3 regions of the Bacillus sp. MBGLi79 genome follow, and region 1 is predicted to be linked to each of the others. Evidence: riboswitches for the same ligand, from Rfam matches in the RefSeq annotation. Region 1 holds a riboswitch; each other region holds the start of a gene.
What was found. A riboswitch is a leader RNA that binds a small molecule or an ion and turns the genes downstream of it on or off. The one in region 1 is predicted to bind thiamine pyrophosphate.
Positions count from the first base shown of each region.

Region 2: it holds a riboswitch for thiamine pyrophosphate, as region 1 does, so the genes downstream of both, tenA (thiaminase II) here and thiC (phosphomethylpyrimidine synthase ThiC) in region 1, are expected to answer to the same signal.
Region 3: it holds a riboswitch for thiamine pyrophosphate, as region 1 does, so the genes downstream of both, ylmB (N-formyl-4-amino-5-aminomethyl-2-methylpyrimidine deformylase) here and thiC (phosphomethylpyrimidine synthase ThiC) in region 1, are expected to answer to the same signal.

Region 1 is NZ_CP026521.1:1,116,594-1,122,529, forward strand. Features, by position in the region: partial or broken gene C1T29_RS05555 (sporulation protein) at 10-785, opposite strand; gene C1T29_RS05560 (hypothetical protein) at 926-1,129, shown strand; gene C1T29_RS05565 (spore coat protein) at 1,214-1,375, opposite strand; gene C1T29_RS05570 (Type 1 glutamine amidotransferase-like domain-containing protein) at 1,525-2,226, shown strand; TPP riboswitch at 2,286-2,393, shown strand; gene thiC (phosphomethylpyrimidine synthase ThiC) at 2,527-4,299, shown strand; gene C1T29_RS05580 (FAD-binding oxidoreductase) at 4,336-5,691, opposite strand.
Region 2 is NZ_CP026521.1:1,422,528-1,428,463, reverse strand. Features, by position in the region: gene thiG (thiazole synthase) at 1-628, opposite strand, end outside; gene thiS (sulfur carrier protein ThiS) at 625-825, opposite strand; gene thiO (glycine oxidase ThiO) at 825-1,934, opposite strand; gene tenI (thiazole tautomerase TenI) at 1,918-2,535, opposite strand; gene tenA (thiaminase II) at 2,510-3,220, opposite strand; TPP riboswitch at 3,300-3,409, opposite strand; gene C1T29_RS07160 (monovalent cation:proton antiporter family protein) at 3,471-5,315, opposite strand; gene prpE (bis(5'-nucleosyl)-tetraphosphatase PrpE) at 5,550-5,936, shown strand, end outside.
Region 3 is NZ_CP026521.1:1,872,405-1,878,340, forward strand. Features, by position in the region: gene sigE (RNA polymerase sporulation sigma factor SigE) at 1-77, shown strand, start outside; gene sigG (RNA polymerase sporulation sigma factor SigG) at 217-999, shown strand; gene C1T29_RS09550 (ABC transporter ATP-binding protein) at 1,146-1,940, shown strand; TPP riboswitch at 1,951-2,052, shown strand; gene ylmB (N-formyl-4-amino-5-aminomethyl-2-methylpyrimidine deformylase) at 2,137-3,417, shown strand; gene C1T29_RS09560 (YlmC/YmxH family sporulation protein) at 3,500-3,745, shown strand; gene pgeF (peptidoglycan editing factor PgeF) at 3,908-4,744, shown strand; gene C1T29_RS09570 (YggS family pyridoxal phosphate-dependent enzyme) at 4,750-5,442, shown strand; gene sepF (cell division protein SepF) at 5,439-5,894, shown strand; gene C1T29_RS09580 (YggT family protein) at 5,901-5,936, shown strand, end outside.

The DNA of each region.
Region 1 (5,936 bases):
TTTTATCACTTACTCAGCGTATTGGTCTATGATCTCTTCTAGTACCTCTTCTAGCTCTTCTGCATCTTCAAGCTCTGATTGGCTGAAACGGACGCGTACAAGCTGTTCTCCGTCATTATACATCTCTTCCAGCCATCCTCGGAGTCCTCTTGCTCTGCGGTCGACTTCGAAAATGATTTCCAAACCGTCTTCGTCTAAAAGGAAAATGAGCTCTAATTCATCAAGCATCTGACGATAATATCCGGAAGTCGGGACGAACTCGAATTCTTGAACGAACGGAAGGCGACGCTGGAAGTAGGGTGCTTGTTCGCAGTCTGCTTTTTAAGACGGAAGCCCAGGTTTTCGATAGCTCCCAGGACATTTTCAATCCAAGGGTGCGCTTCAACGAAAATGCGGTCATGATCAGATTTGTCGATACCGCCTTGAATGTCAAGGTCTGTCACCACGGCAACCTCTACTTTTCCTACAGTGATCGGCGTATCTAGAGGCAGAGTGAATGCGAACGGAAATTGATGCTCTTCTCCAGGCTGAATAGCAAATGAACCAGTGACCCGGAAAGAATGAATTGTAGCGTATTTCCGGTGCTCTTCGTCGTCTTTTACAATGACGTACTTGGTGTTAAGCTGTAAGTCAATATAGCGGATGTCCTGAGCGATTTTTCCGCCTTTGACGTGTACAGTTCCCCGGACTTCTTCTCCTGGAAAATATGCATCTTTCTCTAAAATTGTATCGACTTTTGCAGCTCCGATTCCGGCACTTGCCGCAAGTTTCTTAAAAAATGACATGTTTGATCTTCCCCTTTTTCTTTTTCTCAACAGGTATACGCAAGAAGGAGGAAAAAAGATTCATTTGATTCATACTTTTTTCCTATTACTCATCTAAGCCTAAGGGCAGACTAAGAATAATATTGAAAACAAAGGAGTAGGTGGAAGTGAATAAAGAAAATTTGGTTGCAGATGAATTACACAGAATGTTTTTGGCTGGTGAGCTCCAAATCACAGTAGAGGAGGATATAAACCATATTTCCGAAAGGCTAAGAAACGGCGATCTCAGTTTAGACCGATTAAGCGGTGAAGACGCGTTTATAAAAGAAACGGTAAACGAGGCTTTAAGAAGAGTGGAGCAATAAAAAAGAGACGGCATCTCATCTTTGAGATCCCGTCTCTTTTTGTGGTCTTTGCTGCAAGATAAAAGCGAATCGATTTGAAATTGCTCACCCAAGCCACCCTTTTTCCAACAGAAGATCTGACAGTTCATCATGGAGATGGACAGTGGTATCTAATTTATCATGCAATGCTCTTCTGATGTGGGGATTTGCGGCTTCTGTTATTGCGACAGTGTAGTTGTTAATGTTGGTTTTTATTGTTGTTAACAAATCAAAAATGTCTTCGGGATAAAGACTCAATGAGCAAGCCACCTCCTTTGGTTTTTATAGCAGCTCCTGATAAGAAAGTATTTTGCTTTGTTTCTTGCTTCTATTCAAAATGCTATAATAAACAACAAATTTTGTTGGGGAGTGTAATGATGAAACAGATTATTGCGATGGGAGGCGGGGGTTTTTCGATGGAGCCGGAAAATTTGTCCCTCGATCAATATATCCTCAATCAATCGGAACGGGAGTCACCTCGTATTTGTTTTTTGCCGACCGCGAGTGGAGATTCCCAAAACTATATTCAGCGGTTTTATCATGCGTTTCAAACAATGGATTGTGTGCCGTCTCATTTATCCTTATTTAAGCCGCCGTCAACAGATTTAACTTCTTTTGTTATGGAAAAGGACGTGATCTATGTTGGCGGGGGAAATACGCGCAATATGCTTGTGCTGTGGAAGGAATGGGGGCTGGACTTTATTCTCAGAGAGGCATGGAAGAACGGAGTGATTTTAGCTGGATTAAGTGCAGGTGCGATATGCTGGTTTGAAGAAGGCGTGACAGATTCGGCCGGGCCGCTGACAAGTATGAAAAGTTTAGGTTTTTTGCAAGGGAGCTTTTGTCCTCATTATGACGGGGAAAAGGATCGGAGACCGGCATACCACCTGCTGATAGCTAACGAATTCTTGTGCAATGGCTATGCGGCGGACGATGGAGCGGCTCTCCATTTCATAAATGATCAGCTGTTTCAGACTGTGAGTTCAAGATCGGATGCAAAGGCATATCGGGTGATGAGGGATGAACATGGGATATCTGAAATCTCGTTGCCTGTCACATATTTGGGTTCAATTAGCTGAATATTTTCTATATTCCTCTTTTTTTTCGATTGGTTTTATGTTAAGATGAGTCCGAAATCAATAGTTACTGGGGGTGCCCGCTTTCGGGCTGAGAGAGAAGGTAAGCTTCTTAACCCTTTGGACCTGATCTGGTTCGTACCAGCGTGGGGAAGTAGAGGAATTGTTTTTATTATTGTCGTGCTGGGCAATAATATGTTTCTTTCTGACTGTAACCGGGTTCATTTTTATGAATCCGGTTTTTTGTGCTGGTTATGGGCTTGATTTTGTCCTTTTTAAACGTAGAGAGGGGAAGGATAAGTAATGCAAAACAATTCAGTGCAGCAAGCCAACATTTCTATTATGTCGAGTTTTTCGGGCAGCAAAAAGGTATACGTGGAGGGTTCTTCTTCAGACATCCAAGTGCCGATGAGGGAGATTACATTGAGTCCGACGACGGGATCGTTCGGCGAGGAGGAAAACGCACCTGTGCGTGTCTATGATACAAGCGGACCGTATACGGACCCCGAAGTTACTATTAATATTCAAGAAGGATTAAAGCCGCTCCGCCAAAAGTGGATTACAGAGCGCGGTGATGTGGAAGAATATGAAGGTCGTGCAATAAAACCAGAAGATAATGGTTATAAAAAAGCAAATCCAAACGTAAGCTACCCAGGGCTAAAGCGGAAACCGCTGAGGGCGAAGGCTGGTCATAATGTCACCCAAATGCACTATGCCAAAAAGGGAATCATTACACCTGAGATGGAGTTTATCGCTATTCGAGAGCACGTGTCTCCCGAATTTGTAAGAGACGAGGTGGCAAGCGGCCGGGCAATCATTCCTTCAAACATTAATCACCCTGAAAGTGAGCCAATGATTATCGGCCGGAATTTTCATGTGAAGATTAATGCGAATATCGGGAATTCAGCTGTTACGTCATCCATTGAAGAGGAAGTGGAAAAAATGACGTGGGCCATCCGCTGGGGAGCAGATACAATGATGGATCTCTCTACAGGAAAAGATATTCATACGACGCGTGAATGGATTATTCGCAATTGTCCTGTTCCTGTGGGAACTGTTCCGATTTATCAGGCGCTTGAAAAAGTAAACGGCGTAGCGGAGGATTTAACGTGGGAGATTTATCGTGATACGCTGATCGAGCAGGCAGAGCAGGGTGTGGATTATTTTACGATTCACGCGGGTGTTTTGCTTAGGTATGTGCCGCTGACTGCCAAAAGGACAACTGGTATCGTGTCCCGCGGGGGCGCAATCATGGCACAGTGGTGTCTGGCTCACCATCAAGAAAGCTTTTTATACACTCATTTTGAAGAGATCTGTGAAATCATGAAAACATATGATATTGCGTTTTCTCTTGGGGATGGTCTGCGTCCCGGATCAATCGCCGATGCTAATGACGAAGCACAGTTTGCTGAATTAGAGACGCTTGGAGAGCTGACGCAAATCGCGTGGAAGCATGATGTTCAAGTGATGATTGAGGGTCCTGGACATGTTCCGATGCATAAAATCAAAGAGAACGTCGATAAACAAATGGACATTTGTAAAGAAGCGCCTTTTTATACATTAGGGCCGTTGACAACGGATATTGCCCCTGGATATGACCATATTACTTCAGCGATCGGAGCGGCGATGATCGGTTGGTATGGGACAGCAATGCTATGTTATGTAACGCCGAAGGAGCATTTAGGGCTGCCAAACCGTGATGATGTTCGTGAAGGAGTCATTACATATAAGATCGCTGCGCACGCTGCGGACCTTGCAAAAGGGCATCCCGGAGCGCAAATCCGCGATGATGCGTTATCGAAAGCCCGTTTTGAATTCCGCTGGCGGGATCAGTTTAATCTCTCTCTTGATCCGGAAAGAGCGCTTGAATATCATGATGAAACTCTGCCGGCTGAAGGAGCAAAAACTGCTCACTTCTGTTCCATGTGCGGTCCAAAGTTTTGCAGCATGAGAATTTCTCAGGATATTCGAGATTATGCGAAGAAAAACGATCTCAGTGAAGCAGAAGCCATAAATAGAGGATTAAAAGAAAAAGCAAAAGAATTTGTCGATACGGGAAGCAATTTATATCAATAAAAAAATGAAGATGGAGAATGCTCCATCTTCATTTTTTTAGAAAAACAGAGAACGTCGAAGCGGAGGAATACTCTGTTCAAAGTGGAAAACATTTTCTGGATCATATTTCGTTTTGACACGGCGGAGTCGTTCAACATTTTCGCCGTAATATGTTCTTGGCCAGTTTCTGATTTCGATATCTGGCCAATTTACGTAGTCCCCCATCGTTTCTCTCGAAAGGGATGTTCTCAGCCTCTCAATCCAGCGGACGTTTTGTCTTTTTTTTTCAGGGGATGTCCAGTTTGTTAGGTATTCCTGGGCAATGATTGCATCACGATAATAAAATGCTGTTTGGTCTGGAGCGATCCGTCCGGCTGCTCCGCCGAGCGACTGCTGCCAGACGCTGGCGTTTTGATTCGGAGCGTGCTCCAAAAAGTGTTTAATCGTTGAAATCGCACGTTCTGATAATGGCTTTTCAATGAAAGAGCCGGAGCGTTTCATTTTTTGAGGCTGATTGCCTCCCGGGCTGTTAAAAAAGGTTACCGCTTCAATGAAGGGCATTGCGATTACCATTCCGCTTGTCGGGCTTCCTGCTTTCAATAAAGGCTTTAACAGTTTTTTTAACTCTGTTTTTGGACCGACAAATTGGCCGAGGGCCTCTATCCGGTTTACTTCTTTAGGCCAAAACTCTATTGATGAGGTAAGCCGGTCATCTGTATAGGGGGCCCAGTGCTGCCACGTGTTAAATACTTCTTTAAAATCATCCCAGCCCCATGTAATTGAAAAAATCGACACTTGAGAGATGGGCACCGCTTTAAATGTCATGGAGGTGACAATGCCGAAATTGCCGCCTCCGCCTCCCTGAGACGCCCAAAATAAGTCTGGATGGTTTGAAGAGCTGACTGTAACCAAATCAGCGCCCTCTTTTTCGTCTGCTATTATCATCTCGAGATTCACGAGGCGGTCACAAGTAAGACCGGCAGCCCTTGTTAAAAGTCCAATACCTCCTCCGAGAGTTAAACCTGTGAGCCCTACATTAGCAATGGTGCCTGCGGGAAGCGTCAGGCCGTATTGCCAGAGAGTCCGATAGACTTCTCCCAATTCAGCGCCTGCTTCAATATAGGCAAGCTTTTTATCCTGATTTACAGTTATTTTTTTCATTTCGCTTAAATCAATAACAAGACCGTTATTTAAAAGGGAGAAATTTTCATAGCTGTGCCTGCCGCCTCTAATACGGAAAGGCACATGGTTTTCACGCGCCCATTTCAGCGCATTGAGTGCATCTTGTTTGTTTTGGCAAAACACAATGATGTCAGGATACCTTTCTAAGCTCAGGTTAATATTGGTTCTTGCTTCGTTATAGTCCGGATCATCCCGTGTCACGATACGTCCGGTCAGTTTTGTCTTTTCCACACTCCCACATCTCTTTCTCACGTATTCTAGTTTCTCTAGCTTATGCGTCAGGGTAAAAGAGTGTATAAGGAAAAAGCGTGGATATAATCTAATAAAGCGTTAATATCTTCAAAATATAGTTGACAGGTCGGTATTGTATGAATTAACATGGTCAGTACAAATTTTCAAAACTGTCGCGCTGATCGGAACACCGAAGGCTCTTATCTTTTGATAAGGGCCTTTTTTGTATGAAAAAGGAGGGATTA
Region 2 (5,936 bases), 310 kb from region 1:
CAGCCGTATTGAGAAGCACGCCATCCGCTCCAAGCTCCATTGCATATGCCGCATCTTTAGGCGATCCTATCCCCGCATCCACGATGACAGGCACTTTCGCCTGTTCAATAATAAATGACAGATTCAAAGGATTTAAGATTCCTTGTCCCGATCCAATCGGAGATGCACCCGGCATGATGGCATGAACGCCAAGCTCTTCCAGTTTTCTCGCCAGCACAACGTCATCCGACGTGTACGGGAGCACAATAAAGCCCTCTTCAAGAAGCTGTTCAGACGCTTTCAATGTCTCAACAGGGTCAGGCAGCAAGGAACGGCTGCATCCGATGACTTCAACTTTAATCATGTCACAAAGGCCTGACGCTTTCGCCAGCCTTGCAATTCGAACCGCTTCTTCAGCAGTGCTGGCGCCCGCTGTATTCGGCAGAAGCGTATATTTGGATAAATCAAGCTGTTCCAAAAAATTCGGCTGAGATGCTTCAAAGATGTTCATTCTCCGCACAGCAAATGTTAAAATATCAGACTCGGAAACAGCTACTGCTTCCTTTTGAGTTTCAAACGATGGGTATTTCCCCGTGCCCAGCAGCAATCTTGATTGAAATGTTTTTCCGCCAATTGTTAACATGCTCATCCGCCTCCTACAAAATGGACAATTTCAATGACATCGCGATCACAAAGCTCAACCTCGTGATAACGTTCTTTCCCAATTATTTCTTTATTTCTTTCCACGATAACGATTTTATTTTCGAGCTGATAAGACGCCAGCAGGTCTTGAATTGTACCTGCGTCTTTTTCCCACTTCACGTCTTTACCGTTCAGCTGTAGCATCATATCTGAACCGCCTCCTTGCGATCAATTCGGAATGCGTGCAGCCAGTCTTGGTTGACCTCTTTATTCATGATGAGATCACTGATCAAAGCGCCAGTTGCAGGAGCAAGCAGGATCCCATTTCTGAAATGGCCCGCCGCAAATAAAATACGGCTGTCCTCAGGATGTCTGCCGATGTACGGTTTTCCATCCTTTGTTCCCGGCCGGAGTCCCGCCCGAAAACGATCCACCTTCATATTTTGTATAGCCGGCAGCATGGTTTTCGCTTTTTTCATAACCGACTCCAATCCGCCAAGATCAGGTGTTTCACTCCAGTCCCCAGGCTTCATTGTCGCGCCGACAACAAGTCTGCCGCTTTTTCTCGGTACGATATAGCAATGGTCATGATAAAGCGTTTTTGTCAGCGGGATATCATCATTCCAAACGGACAGGCACTCCCCTTTTACAGGAAAAAATGTGTTGTTCAGCCCGAGCTGTTTAAAAAACACCCCGCTCCACACCCCGCTGGCAACGACAACATGATTAGCCCATACATCTCCGCTCGGGGTCTTGATGGACAGAGCTTCACCGTCACGTTCGACATGCAGGACAGGCGTATGCTCAAAAATCTCCGCCCCAAGCGCTTTCGCTGCTTTCGCATATGCCTTGCAAACGTAATAAGGCTCAACATGCACATCATCCTGGATAAAAGATGCACCCAAGATGTCACCAGACGCATGCGGCTCTTTTTCTAAAACCTCTTCTTTTGTATACCAGGTGACAGAGTCCAAATCGTCCATCTGTCTCAGCCTCAGCACATCTTCTTCAGAAAATGCAAGCTTAAACATACCGCCGTTATGCTGCCTGATGTCCACACCGGATAATGCATAAAGCTCTTCTTCCAGACCTTTGTACAGACGCTGGCTGTGCATAGCGAAATCAAAAAACGCGTCACGTTCCTCGCATTCGGCATGGGCGCCCAGCATTCCGGCAGCGGCACTTGTCGTTCTGCCGCCCATTGTTCCGCTTTCAAATAATGCGATGCTTTTGTTTTCCTTTGCCAAATGATAAGCAATCGCGGAACCGATAATTCCGCCTCCAATCACCACTGCTTCATAATGCCTTTTCATAGCGCATCTCCTTTAGCTTGCGGGAATATCGTCTGGCTGCTTCCAAGGGCTCAGCGGCAGAGAAAATTCCTGACATGACAGCGATGCCGTCCGCCCCTGCTTGTTTTACGTCTCTTACCCTTTCCGGTGTCATCCCCCCGATGGCTATGACCGGGATGGAAATCCGCTGTTTGATATCTGACAGCAAAGACACCCCTCTGCCTTCAAGGCCCTTTTTGCAATCCGTTTCAAACACATGGCCGAACAGCACGTAGTCGGCGTCTTCCTTTTCTGCTTGAACCGCTTCCTCCAGTGAATGCACCGACCTCCCGATATGAAGGTGTGGAAACCTGGCTCTGACCTGCTTCGGTGAAAAGCTGGTGCTTGGCAGCTGTACGCGATGAATAGTAGAAAGAAGTGCAATATCCACGCGCCCGTTCATCACCAGTTTTCGTTTATCTATACCGCCTTCAAAAATAAGCTCGAGCAGTTTCAAAATATCCGCCGCCGATTTTGAGCGTTCACGAATATGAATAAAATCAACTTCATTCTGAATCGTAATGATGGTTCTCGCTAACTCTTCTACCGGCTTGCTGTCATCCGTTATGGCGTGAAGCTCCACATTCCTCCACCTCTTTTATGGCGCTGTCAGACCAGCCTTCTTTTCGATAGGCCATTCCCCAAAATTGATATTCATAGTAGCTGGAGATGACAAAATTCTCTTTCATCTGTGCACGCACTTCCTCCGTGCTGTTTTCCGCCAGCTCATCAAAGCGGTTGATTTGCTCCTCGACCTGTTGTCTAAACCAGTCACCGCCGTACGTCCCAATCCACTTTTGATAAATCGGATGCCCTGGATCGCAATGCAGCAATTTCTCACCAACCTCGTAATAAAGCCAGTAGCATGGCAGCAGGGCCGCTAAGATTTCTGCGAAATTCCCGCTCAAAACCGAACGGTACATATGGGATGTATAAGAATACGCAGTAGGAGACGGCTTAAACGCCTTACGCTCTTCCTCGCTGATTTCCAACAGCTCGGCAAACTCCCGATGAAGCGCCATTTCCGCCTCATATGTACCTTGGGCATGGCTTGCCATCCGCCCCGTTGTATAAAGGTCCTTCGCATAAGCGGCGCCAAATGACTGCACCTTTGCAAAATGCGTTAAATAATAGGAATCCTGAAGTACGTAGTATTTAAAACGGTCAATCGGAAGCGTTCCGTCACCGATTCCTTGAACGAACGGATGGACAAAGCTCCCCTCCCACCATTCTGCGGCTGCACTGCGGCATTCTTCTGAAAACTTCACAAATCATTCCCCCTCTGATAAATAAAAAAACCACTTTCCCGCAAGGAAAAGTGGTTTGGAATTGGCATAGTAAAATAACACAAATACCGCTCCACTTCCCTACGCAGGTCTGAACCTGTTCAAGTTATGAGGGTCTAAAAGTCACACTTTTATCTCAGCCCTTTATGAAGGACACCCCTAGTGGTTAAACGAATACATATTGAATTGTTCTGCACCTCTATATTAACACGAATCCTTATTTGGTCAAGATTTATCCTTCCAATGTTTTCTTAAGATCTGTTACGTATCCCCGAGATCCGGTGACAATTAAGCGATCCCCAAGTTTCAGCCTTGTATCCCCATGAGGAACGATGCTGTCTACACCTCTGAAAATCCTGACAAAGATGACGTCGCCGGTTAAAGGGAATTCCCGTAAAATCACACCGTCGTATTTACTGTTCTCCATATTAATTTGATACAGGGAAGACTCCTGGTTCGTGAGCAGCTTCATGACGCCAGGCGCTTCAATCAGAGCGCGAAGCAGCGTTTTTGTCGACAGCAGAATAGAAAAGATGCTGATTCCCTGCTCCTTCAGAACTGCTTCATGCTCCGGTGATCCTACGCTTGCAATGACTCTTTCTGTGCCTTTTTCTTTTGCAAGTAATGCAATGTCTGCATTCATATCTTCATTCCCGGTCGCCACAACAAGGATATCCGTTTCAAAAATGCCGAGTGATTCAAGCGTCTCGTGTTCATAGTCAGAAATTGTTTCAACAGCAAACACTGATTCCGACAGCTTTTCCTCTGCATTCTCTTGGTAGACGTGCACAACACGCACGTCATACTCTTCCTCTGGCAATTCAAGTGTGACAGGCAAAGTCATTTGATTGGCGCCGATGAACGTAATCGTCTTTTTCTCCTCCGGCTGCTCTTCCCGTTTGTACAACTTTTTAAAACAGATTGGCGTAAAAATACTTGCGATGACAGCTACTAAAATGAGCGCTCCTGACATATTTGCGCTGATCACGTGAAGCTGCTGGCCGATTGTTGCCGCTGCAATCACGAGCGAAAGCGTTGATGTCAGCAGAAAACCGGACGCGAAAATGGTTCGGTTATCATACCACTTCTTTAGGTACATGACAGGAATGATTTTGCTCACTAACAGCGCCAGAAGCAGAAGCGGGATCATGATTAAAATTGTTTTATCCTGGAAAAGAGTCCAAATATCAAGCTTCACACCGACCATCACGAAGAAAATCGGTATTAAGAACCCATAACCGAATGAGTCCAGCTGCTGAACAAGTTCTTTGTTTGGCGAAAGCAGGGAAACAAGAACCCCCGCTAAGAAAGCGCCGAGAATATTTTCCGCCCCAAGTGATTCAGACAGGGCAACGAGTACAATAATTAACGTAAAAATGGCACGCGTCCCGATCTGGATTGTCCCTTTTGACATGGACTGAACAAAAGAGCGATGTTTGAAGACCCTGCCGAAAAAGTAAAGCACCACTCCGGCCGCAAACAGGATCATCAGGAGCCACATGTTTCCGCTGTCCTCTCCGTATAAAGAAGAAAAAACAGCAAGAAGAATCATCGTAGCCAAATCAGCAATAACAGCAACGAGCAAAATAATCTGCCCGATATTCGAATTCATGATCCGTTCTTCTTTTAATGTTGGAACGACAACGCCTAACGAAATCGTTGAAATAATCAGGGTCATCAAAAATGCATTTTGAATAAAACCCGCCAAGACGAAGCCATAGGACAGCAGCAATGATAAAATAAAAATACCGACGAAAATAATAGATGCCGCAGCAAACGTATTAGGCGCTTCCTTACCGTTCGGCAGGAGCTGCTTTTTCTTCCCTTTCTCAAAAGATGAAAAATCAATTTCAAGCCCGCTTAAAAACATTAAAAAGATAAATCCGAGCATAGAGAGTGTTTGGAGCCAGGTGTCACCCTCCACAACTAAATTAAGGCCGCTTTTCCCAATAATCAGCCCCATAATGATTTCAGCAACAACAACCGGGATGCTGAGTTTAAACCGATGCAAAAGGATGGGTGTCAAAAATGCAACGATAAGTACAACAACTAAAGATGCGACAGATGTATGCGCCATAATCAGAACCTCCTTTTTTAGTCAGGGTTATGCTAGTTCTCAATCAAAGAACAAAACCTCATTTTTAAAAAACATAACGCGATTTTAACAAGGGTCATGATGAAAAATAAAGTGATAAGCTCTTAATCCTGTTTAGAAAATGATTCTTCTTCTATAATTTGCACATAAAAGCTTGTGATGACTCACAACACTTTGCTTCATAATAAATAAAACAATCGGTAAGGAGGATACCGCATGGCTTACGATATCATCAGCGATATTCATGGCTGCTATGACGAAATGACTGCATTAATCCAAAAGCTTGGTTATACAATCAAAAATGGAGTACCTGTCCACGAAGAAGGCAGGGTGCTTGTTTTTGCCGGAGATTTAACTGACAGAGGGCCCAAATCGATAGAGGTCATCCGATTTGTAGCCAGCGCTTACGAAAAAGGCGCTGTACGTTATGTCCCGGGAAACCATTGCAATAAGCTGTACCGCTACTTAAAAGGCAATCCGGTAAAAGTGATGCATGGTCTCGAAACAACAGCGGCAGAGCTTGAGGAACTTTCCAAGGATGAGAGAAAATCAGTCAGCGAACAGTTTATGAAGCTGTACGAAACAGCGCCGCTTTACGACATC
Region 3 (5,936 bases), 760 kb from region 1:
TTTCACAATCCTATATTTCACGGCTTGAGAAACGAATTATAAAAAGATTGAGAAAAGAGTTCAACAAAATGGTGTAAAAAATTTTATGGGTAGAACCCCTTGATTTTACAGGGATTTCCTGATTTCGACAGTTTTTCGGCCTGAGTGCAGTGCATATTTTTCCCACCCAAGGAGATACTTAACGGTGTACAGCAGCTCCTGTAGGGAGGGAAAAAAGTGTCGAGAAATAAAGTCGAAATCTGCGGGGTGGATACCTCCAAATTACCAGTACTCAAGAATGAAGAGATGAGAAAGCTGTTTAGGCAGCTGCAGGATGAAGGCGATGATTCAGCAAGAGAAAAGCTTGTAAATGGGAACTTGCGTCTTGTCTTAAGTGTCATTCAACGATTTAATAACAGAGGGGAGTATGTTGATGACTTATTTCAAGTCGGCTGCATCGGACTAATGAAATCCATTGATAATTTTGACCTAAGCCACAATGTTAAGTTTTCAACATACGCTGTACCTATGATTATCGGAGAGATCCGCAGGTATTTACGCGATAATAACCCGATCCGTGTTTCAAGATCACTCCGGGACATCGCTTACAAGGCGCTTCAGGTAAGAGAGCGGTTAATCAGTGAGACAAGCAAGGAGCCGACTGCAGAAGACATCGCAAAAGTTCTTGAAGTACCGCATGAGGAAATTGTATTTGCGCTTGATGCCATTCAGGATCCGGTTTCTCTATTTGAACCGATCTATAACGACGGCGGAGACCCGATTTATGTGATGGACCAAATCAGTGATGAGCGCAATACAGATACACAATGGATTGAAGAGCTGGCTTTAAAAGAGGGCATGAGAAGGCTGAACGATAGGGAAAAAATGATTTTGAGAAAGCGATTCTTCCAAGGGAAAACCCAAATGGAAGTTGCCGAGGAAATCGGAATATCCCAAGCACAGGTGTCCAGACTTGAAAAAGCGGCTATCAAACAAATGAATAAAAATATTCATCAATAATGAAAAGCCTTTAAAACGATTTTGTTTTAAAGGCTTTTCTATTGTTTGCCGACGGTTTACGTTTTGGAAAAAATAAGGTATCCTAGTTTGTACAAAGTTTTAAGAAAATTAAAACAATTAAAAAGGCAATCAAGAGGAGGACCACGATGATTTTGCAGCTTGACAATGTCTCATTAAAACGGAATGGGAAATGGATACTGAGGGATATTCATTGGAAGGTGGAAGAAAAGGAAAATTGGGTGCTTTACGGCCTAAATGGCGCCGGGAAGACAGCACTGTTAAATATGCTTTGCTCTTATTATTTTCCAACATCAGGCGAGATGCAGGTGCTTGGCCATGAATTTGGCAAGACAGAGCTTGGGGAAAAACTCAGACGTAAAATTGGCCTCGTCTCAGCAGCTCTTCAGCAAAAATTGTACCCGGCAGATTCAGCCTTTGAAATTGCTTTGAGCGGAGCTTACGCTTCGATTGGATTATATGAAACACCAAGTAAGAAAATAAGGGAAAAAGCGATTGGTTTGTTAGAGGACTTGGGAGCAATTGAATATGCCGACCGTCGCTATGAAACCCTTTCTCAAGGGGAAAAACAAAGAGCATTGATTGCAAGAGCACTAATGGCCGATCCGGAGCTGCTGATACTGGATGAACCAGTCACAGGGCTGGATTTTATTGCCCGGGAAAAGTTGTTAGATACGATTACATACATTGCAAACAAAGAAAATGCACCATCTATCCTTTATGTGACTCATCATGCTGAAGAAATTTTGCCTGTCTTTGATAAAGCCCTTTTATTAAAACAGGGAGAGGTCTTTGGATCCGGAGAAATAAAGGAAATGCTTACTGATCAAATACTTTCAGCTTTTTTTGATACGCCAATCCATGTATTATGGAATCAAGATCGGCCGTTTTTAACAAGAGCTGAGCCGATAACGAATGCCTGACAAACACATAGATTCATCCTAGGGGTGCTTTGCGAAGCTGAGAGAGACTTTGTCTCAACCCTTTTGACCTGATCTGGATCATGCCAGCGGAGGGAAGCGGTGAATAAACAGAGTGCATAGGACTCTGTTTGTTTTTATTGAGCCGTTTCATAACTTGAAGCGGCTTTTTATTTTTGAAGAATAGGAGCGGATTAGATTGGATCAACAAATAGACTCTTTGCTCAAAAAAGTGGAAGAACAAAAGGAGGAGCTTATTCAGCTGGCAAAAACGCTGATTTCTTATCAAACACCTGCTCCACCTGCAAGAAATACAGAGGGGATTCAGTCATGGATTTCAGGATTTTTAAATGAATTAGGATTTTCGATCGACAAATGGGATGTGTACCCTGGAGACCCCAATGTTGTAGGCCAGCTAAAGGGAACAGGTTCAGCAGATTATCATAGCCTGATCATCAATGGCCATGTAGATGTGGCAGAGGTAAAAGAGGATGAGGAATGGGAGCACGATCCATTTCATCCAATTGAAAAAAACGGTCTCTTAATCGGGCGAGGCGCTTCCGATATGAAGGGCGGAATGGCATGTGTGCTGTTTGCTGTGAAATTAATTCGTGAAGCAGGCATTGAACTTCCCGGTGATCTGATTCTGCAATCGGTTATCGGGGAGGAAGTTGGAGAAGCCGGCACGCTTGAATGCTGCAAGAGGGGCTACCACGCTGATTTTGCAATTGTCGCGGATACGAGCGATATGCATATTCAAGGCCAAGGCGGCGTCATTACAGGCTGGATCGAAATCAAAAGCAGTCAAACATTTCATGATGGAACGAGACGAAATATGATTCACGCAGGCGGAGGAACATTCGGAGCAAGCGCAATTGAAAAAATGGCGAAAATCATTGCGGGGCTCGGTGAACTTGAGCGCCACTGGTCCATTATGAAACGTTATCCCGGCTTTAAACCTGGCACAAATACAATTAACCCGGCTGTTATAGAAGGCGGCAGACATGCGGCTTTTATAGCGGACGAATGCCGGCTGTGGATCACAGTCCATTTTTATCCGAATGAAACCCATGACCAAGTGGCAGCGGAAATAGAAGATTACGTCAATCGGCTGAGTGACAGTGATATTTGGCTTAGGGAAAACCGCCCCGTATTTAAGTGGGGAGGCTCATCGATGATTGAAGACAGAGGAGAAATTTTTCCGGCATTGGAAGTTGACCCTGGCTACCCAGGCGTCTTAGCGCTTACTGCCTCTCATGAGAAAGTGAAGCGGGAGAGTCCAATTATTGACGTTTCTCAATCGGTTACAGATGGTGGGTGGCTGTATGATGCCGGTATTCCATGCGTGATATACGGTCCTGGCGATCTGCACAATGCACACTCCGTGAATGAGAAGGTATCAATTGAGCAGCTAGTAGAGTATACAAAAATTATCCTCGATTTTATTATCAGCTGGTGCAGCCGGAAAAAAGAACAGTGACATGAAAATTTCTTCTTGCTGACAAGGTTCAGCCTGCCCGTTCATATACTTGAACAAAAGGACGGAAAAAGGACGTGATGGAATGATCAGCATTTCAGAATTTCAGGTGAAGGATGTCGTCAATGTCTCAAACGGAAAAAAGCTGGGGAGTATTGGTGATATTGATATCAATGTGACCACTGGTAAAATTCAGGCGATCATACTAGGAGGAAATGGGAAAGTGCTCGGATTTTTCGGAAAAGAAGAGGAATTGGTCATTCCATGGCGAAATATAGTAAAAATCGGGGAAGATGTAATCTTGGTCCGATTAAGTGAACCGCATGCATAAACCTGCTTTTCTGCCGCGGATTGGCAAATGCCGGAAGTCTCGTTTCTTCCGGCACATTTCATTTAGAAATATGCAAATCGGCGCTCAACGAATGCAGAAAGATGTGGTAAAATAAGTGGGAAATTCCGCTTTTTTAAATGTTTGTCGAAAGGTTGGATCATCATGAATACATATCACCCATTTAGTCTTACCACACCCTCGACACTCATGATACAAGACTGGGCTCAAACGAATCAAAACAACAAAGAAGTCATTGCCGGATTTACGACGAAAAACGGCGGTGTCAGCCAAAAGCCTTTTGAATCGTTAAATACAGGATTGCACGTTCATGACAAAGATGCAGATGTAGTTAAAAATCGTGAATATATTGCCGATATGTTTAATACTGATTTGCAGTCTTGGGTATTCGCTGATCAGACACATGATAATCGCGTTCAGAAAGTGACGCAGAGGGATAGGGGAAAAGGCGCCCGTGAGTATCACACAGCGCTAAAAGCAACGGACGGGCTCTATACAAACGAAAAAAATGTATTTTTAGCATTATGCTTTGCTGATTGTGTGCCTCTTTTCTTTTATGATCCGGTTAAATCACTTGTCGGAGTTGCCCATGCCGGGTGGAAAGGCACTGTCAAACAGATTGGCAGAGAAATGGTGAAGCAATGGACTGAGAAGGAAGGTTCAAATCCTTCAGATATTCAGGCTGTTATTGGCCCGTCTATCAGCGGAGCATGCTATACGGTAGATGACCGTGTCATGGATGCTGTCCGCGCATTGCCGGTTTCAGCAGACCGTGCCGTTAATCAGACGGCAATGGCACAATATCAGCTTGATTTGAAAGAGCTGAACCGCCTCATACTGATAGACAGCGGTTTGGCAAATGAACAGATTTCTGTCAGCGGTTTATGCACGGAAAGCGAGCCGTCTCTTTTCTATTCTCACCGCCGCGATCAGGGGAAAACTGGACGGATGATGTCCTTTATCGGAATGAAGGAGGCATAAAGATCTTGCGTGTTGTTGATAATTTACGACATATAAACGAACGAATAAACGAAGCATGTAACAGATCGGGCCGCAGCTCCGATGAAGTTACGGTTATTGCAGTCACAAAATATGTATCGCCTGAAAGAGCACAGGAGGCAGTAGATGCTGGCATCACCTGCCTCGGAGAGAATCGGGATGCGGAACTGCTCCGCAAACAGGAATTGATGAAAGGGAATCCGGAATGGCATTTTATCGGCAGTCTGCAATCAAGAAAAGCAAAATCTGTCGTCAATGCGGTTTCTTATATCCATTCCCTAGACCGGCTCTCATTAGCGAAAGAAATTGAAAAACGGGCTGAAGGTACTGTGCGATGCTTTGTGCAGGTCAATACCTCTCTTGAGCCTTCTAAACACGGCATGAAAAAAGAAGAAGTCATTCCATTCATACAGGAGCTTTCCGGTTTCGAACATATCCAAGTGGCCGGACTGATGACAATGGCTCCGCTGACTGATGATCAAGATCAGATCAGAAGCTGTTTCAGGTCGCTGAGAGAACTCCGTGACCAGGTTCAGAAACTGAAGCAGCCGAACGCTCCGTGTACTGAACTGTCGATGGGCATGTCAAATGATTTTGAAATTGCAATTGAAGAAGGGGCTACTTATATTAGAATCGGCTCATCGTTAGTCGGAAATGAAACAGGGGGTGTACAGCAATGAGTATGAAAAATAAACTGAAAAACTTTTTCTCGATGGAAGATGAAGAATATGAATATGAATATATTGAGACAGAGCGGGAATCGCATGAGGAGCATGAGCAAAAAGAAAAGCCGGCTTATACTGGGAATAAACCTGCGGGCAAACAGAATGTAGTGAGCTTGCAAAGTGTTCAGAAATCCTCTAAAGTGGTGTTGAGTGAGCCGCGCGTTTATGCGGAGGCGCAGGAAATAGCCGACCATTTGAAGAACCGGCGGGCAGTTGTCGTCAATCTTCAGCGGATACAGCATGATCAGGCGAAGCGGATTGTTGACTTTTTAAGCGGAACCGTCTATGCCATCGGCGGAGATATTCAAAGAATCGGCTCAGATATCTTTCTCTGCACGCCTGATAACGTAGATGTATCAGGCACAATTTCTGAGCTCATATCTGAAGACGAACATCAGAGGTGGTAAAGCGAGATGATCCTTTATCAAGTTTTTTCGGTTTTAAGCTTA